One region of the Pseudomonas sp. DCA-1 genome, then DNA from elsewhere that is predicted to be linked to it. Evidence: riboswitches for the same ligand, from Rfam matches in the RefSeq annotation. Region 1 holds a riboswitch; the other holds the start of a gene.

Region 1 (2,198 bases):
GTACTTGGCCACGGCGTCCAGGGTCGGTGCATGCCCGGCCTTGCGCTGACGCAGGGTCTCTTCTGCGGCAGAAACCGCGTAGTTGGTGGCCAGCAGGTTGAGGTTCTGGCGCCCGGCGGTTTCGACCCAGGCTTTGGCATCGTTGGGCGTTGGCACTTGTACCGGCAGGCTATGCACTACGCCCTGGATAGAGGTGTACTCACGGTTGGTCAGGGTCACCAGGGCCTCGAAGGCATCCTGCACCTGGCGTTCGGCGATGATCCGGTTAGCGCGTGCAGTGTCATAACTGGCTTGGGATTGCAGCACGTCGGTCTTGTCCGAAAGGCCCACGTCGAAACGCTCGTTGGACTGATCCAGCTGGCGCTTGAAGGCCGCTTCCTCTGCCTTGGTGGCGGCCAGGTTGTCCTGGGCGCGGAGGACGGCGAAGTAGTTTTGCGCGGTTTGCAGGATCAGGTTTTGCTCGGTCGCCGACAGCTCCAGTGCTGCCTGTTCGTTGACGGCTTCGGCGGCTTGCAACTGGAACCAGCGATCAGCGCGGAAGATCGGCTGAGCCAAGGTCGCGCTCCAGGAGTTGCCGCTGCGATTGGACGTCATGGACGGCTCGTCCAGCTTGGTGCGGGTGTTCATCATCTCGGCACCGGCCGACAGGTTTGGCAGCAACCCGGCGCGGGCCTGCGGCACCACTTCGCGGCGCGCCCCGTAATCGGCGCGTGCGGCAGCCAGGTCGGCGTTGTTGTCCACTGCCTCCTGGTAGACGCTGACCAGATCGGTCTTGACTGTCGAGGGCACGTCCGCTGCCCAGACCACTCCGTTGGACGCACAAGACACGGCTATCGCCAGTGAGAGTTTGCGCAGCATAGAGGCAATCCTTGTACGAAATTTAATTACTGAACTGTTGAGTATCGAGCGATGGGCCAGTGTAGTGCCATGCGCACCCGGCAACAATCGCTCGGTGTGCCTTTCATCATCCGCGCATTTACCTGCTTGGCTTTGCTGACCACTCCAGTCTAGACTGCGCATGTTCTTGTCGGGGTGCCTTGAAGCAAAGGCTGAGATCGCAGAGGTGCGGATCCCGTTGAACCTGATCAGGTTAGCGCCTGCGTAGGGAACAAGATTGCTCACCTTCCCGGGGAGCCTCTTGTGCCAGGTCCGGGATTGTCACAGCTGCATACAGCTTCAGGCACCCCCATATCCGGCACTGCACCCAAAGAGGGTGCGTCCGCGCGTTTCAGGTTCACCCCGACATTCCACTGCTAGGAAGCCGTCAGGAGAGCCTGTGATGACCAAACAAGAAAAAACGATCAACCTCAGCGAATCGGCACAAGTCGATCAGCAGTCCGTACAACCGTTCCCGCGTTCGCGCAAGGTGTATGTCGAAGGCTCGCGCCCGGACATCCGCGTCCCCATGCGTGAAATCAGCCTGGATGACACCCCGACCGATTTCGGCGGCGAGGCCAACGCCCCGGTGCTGGTGTATGACACTTCTGGCCCGTACACCGACCCCGATGTGATCATCGACGTGCGCAAAGGCCTGGCCGATGTGCGTTCGGCTTGGATCGAAGCCCGCGGTGACACCGAGCGCCTGGAAGGCCTGAGCTCCGACTTCGGTCAGCAGCGCCTGAACGATGCAGAGCTGGCCAAGCTGCGTTTCGCCCATGTGCGCAACCCGCGCCGGGCCAAGGCCGGCGCCAACGTCTCGCAGATGCACTATGCCCGTCAGGGCATCATCACCGCCGAGATGGAATACGTGGCCATCCGCGAAAACATGAAGTTACAGGAGGCCCGCGCCGCCGGCCTGCTGAATGAGCAACATGCCGGCCACAGCTTCGGTGCCAACATCCCGAAAGAAATCACCCCTGAATTCGTCCGCCAGGAAATCGCCCGTGGCCGCGCGATCATTCCGGCCAACATCAACCACCCGGAAGTAGAGCCGATGATCATCGGCCGTAACTTCCTGGTGAAGATCAACGGCAACATCGGCAACAGCGCCCTGGGTTCCTCGATCGAGGAAGAGGTGGCCAAGCTGACCTGGGGCATCCGCTGGGGCTCGGACACGGTCATGGACTTGTCCACCGGCAAGCACATCCACGAAACCCGCGAGTGGATCATTCGCAACTCGCCGGTACCGATCGGTACCGTGCCGATCTACCAGGCCCTGGAAAAGGTCAACGGTGTGGCAGAGGACCTGACCTGGGAAC
Region 2 (2,198 bases), 2.5 Mb from region 1:
GAACGGGTACAGGCCGGGCTGCTTGAGGAACGCTTCCAGTGCGCTGCCACTGGGGCCGCTGCGTGCCACCACGTTGGGGTCTTGCGCGGGGGCCGCGCCGAGGGTGGGGACCGGGAAGGTCAGATCGGGCGCCGGCGTGGTCGGGTCGAGCTTCTCTGGCCCGAATTCTTCGAACAGCAACAGTTGCTGGGTGAATGGTTGCGCACCGAACAACGGGCTGGGTTTGCCGTTGGTAGGGTACTTGTCCGACGTTTGCAGGGCAGGCGGCAGCACGTTGTCGGTGCGTACCGTGCTGCGGTCGCCATACACGCCATCGGTCAGCTCCAACGAGCCTTCGTTGGCCTCCGGCAAGGTGTTCAGCTCAAGCAAGGCAGGGGTCGGGTCGTCCGGTTGGTCGGTGTAGGCCGACGGGTCGGTCGGCGGTGGCATGCTGTTGTCGTCGAGGGGGGATGCCATGGCCGTGATCAACCCGAGGCTGATCATCAGCGCAGTGACGGAGGACAGATGGAACGCGCGCCTGGACGCGTGGCTCATGGCGGATGTTTTCATTGGCTTAAGCCTCTTTTGCGGCCTTACGGCCTTAAGCCATCAATGGCGTTTTGCCCGTTAAATGGCCATCAGCAACAGCTATGCCAACAGATATTTCAGTAATGCTTTGACATACAAAACCTTGCAGCGCCTGGCGTGCACTAAATGATGGCGCGTCAAGAATGGGGACAGATGCCCATTAGCGGGTCACCATTGCCCACAGTTTGGGGAGCTGGACTAGTGACAGACGTGGCGCCCTCGGGTATACCTGAGCGCCACCAAGGGGAGCCCGGCAATGGGCTGAGAAACCGCTGAACGCTACAGCGCGGTGACCCTTCGAACCTGATCCGGATCATGCCGGCGAAGGGATGGGGCTTGTAACCTGCCTTTTTGCCGGCCTCACTGCGAGGCCAGTCCATGTCAATTGCCACGGTCTCGCTGTCACCCTCATCAAGGACAGCAACATGACCGAACGTTTCAGCCAGTCCCTGCGCCGCCAGTGCGAGCCGACCTGGTCGGCGGCCGTTGGCCACCGTTTCGTGACCCGATTGTGCGACGGCAGCCTGCCTGACCCGATCATGGTCGACTACCTGGTCCAGGACCACCGTTTCCTCGACAGCTTCCTGACCCTGCTGGGCGCGGCCATTGCCACCGCTGATACGTTTGAAGCCCGCCTGCGCTTCGGCCGCTTTGCCGGGATGATCTCCAGTGACGAGAACACCTATTTCCTGCGTGCCTTCGAGGCCCTGGGTGTCAGCCCGGCGCAACGCAGTGAACCGGCCGATACCGCGCCTACCGCAGGTTTCAAGGCGATCATGCGCGAAGCGGCAGCCACCCGTTCCTACGCAGCGGCACTGGCGGTGCTGAACGTCGCCGAAGGGCTGTATCTGGACTGGGCGCTCAAGGCGCCAAAACCGATGCCGGACAACTTCGTCCATGCCGAGTGGATTACCCTGCACGACAACCCGGCGTTCCAGGCATTCGTCGCTTTCCTGCAGGCCGAGCTGGACCGCGTCGGCCCGCAGGAGGCCGCATTGGCCAGTGACTTCTACCAGCGCACCGTGGCGCTGGAGCTGGCTTTCTTCGATGCAGTGTATCCGGAGGGCAAATGAGCATGGATATCTTCGAGCGCCTCAAGGCCGCCGCCACGCCACAATGGAACAGCTACGTAGACCATGACTTCGTACGTCAGATGGGCGAGGGTACGCTGAGTGAGGAAGCGTTCCGGACCTACCTTGTGCAGGATTACCTGTTCCTGATCCAGTTCGCCCGCGCCTGGGCGCTGGCCGCCTACAAAAGCCGCCGCCCGGCCGACATTCGCGCGGCGCAGGCCGGGCTGGCGGCGATCCTGGATGAAACCGAGCTGCACTTGCGGCTGTGCGCACGCTGGGGCTTGACCCAGGCAGACATCGAAGCCGCGCCAGAGCACCAGGCCACGGTGGCATACACCCGTTACGTGCTGGACTGCGGCGCTGCCGGCGACCTGCTGGAGCTGCATGTGGCACTGGCACCTTGCGTGATCGGCTATGCCGAAATCGGCCGGACCCTGGCCGAGCGCATTGGTGACTTGAGCAATCACCCCTACCGCGAGTGGATTGGCGAGTATGCCGGGGAGGGCTACCAAGGGGTGGCAGCGGCAGCGCGCAAGCACTTGGATGAACTGGCGGCGC

Evidence for each region. A riboswitch is a leader RNA that binds a small molecule or an ion and turns the genes downstream of it on or off. The one in region 1 is predicted to bind thiamine pyrophosphate.
Region 2: another riboswitch for thiamine pyrophosphate. It lies ahead of ACE4QZ_RS13640 (TenA family protein); the one in region 1 lies ahead of thiC (phosphomethylpyrimidine synthase ThiC).

Annotation. Positions count from the first base shown of each region.
Region 1 covers NZ_CP169881.1:5,365,553-5,367,750, reverse strand. The annotation lists gene ACE4QZ_RS25300 (TolC family outer membrane protein) at 1-858, opposite strand, end outside; TPP riboswitch at 1,019-1,125, shown strand; gene thiC (phosphomethylpyrimidine synthase ThiC) at 1,280-2,198, shown strand, end outside.
Region 2 covers NZ_CP169881.1:2,896,422-2,898,619, reverse strand. The annotation lists gene ACE4QZ_RS13645 (Ig-like domain-containing protein) at 1-549, opposite strand, end outside; TPP riboswitch at 800-914, shown strand; gene ACE4QZ_RS13640 (TenA family protein) at 993-1,640, shown strand; gene tenA (thiaminase II) at 1,637-2,198, shown strand, end outside.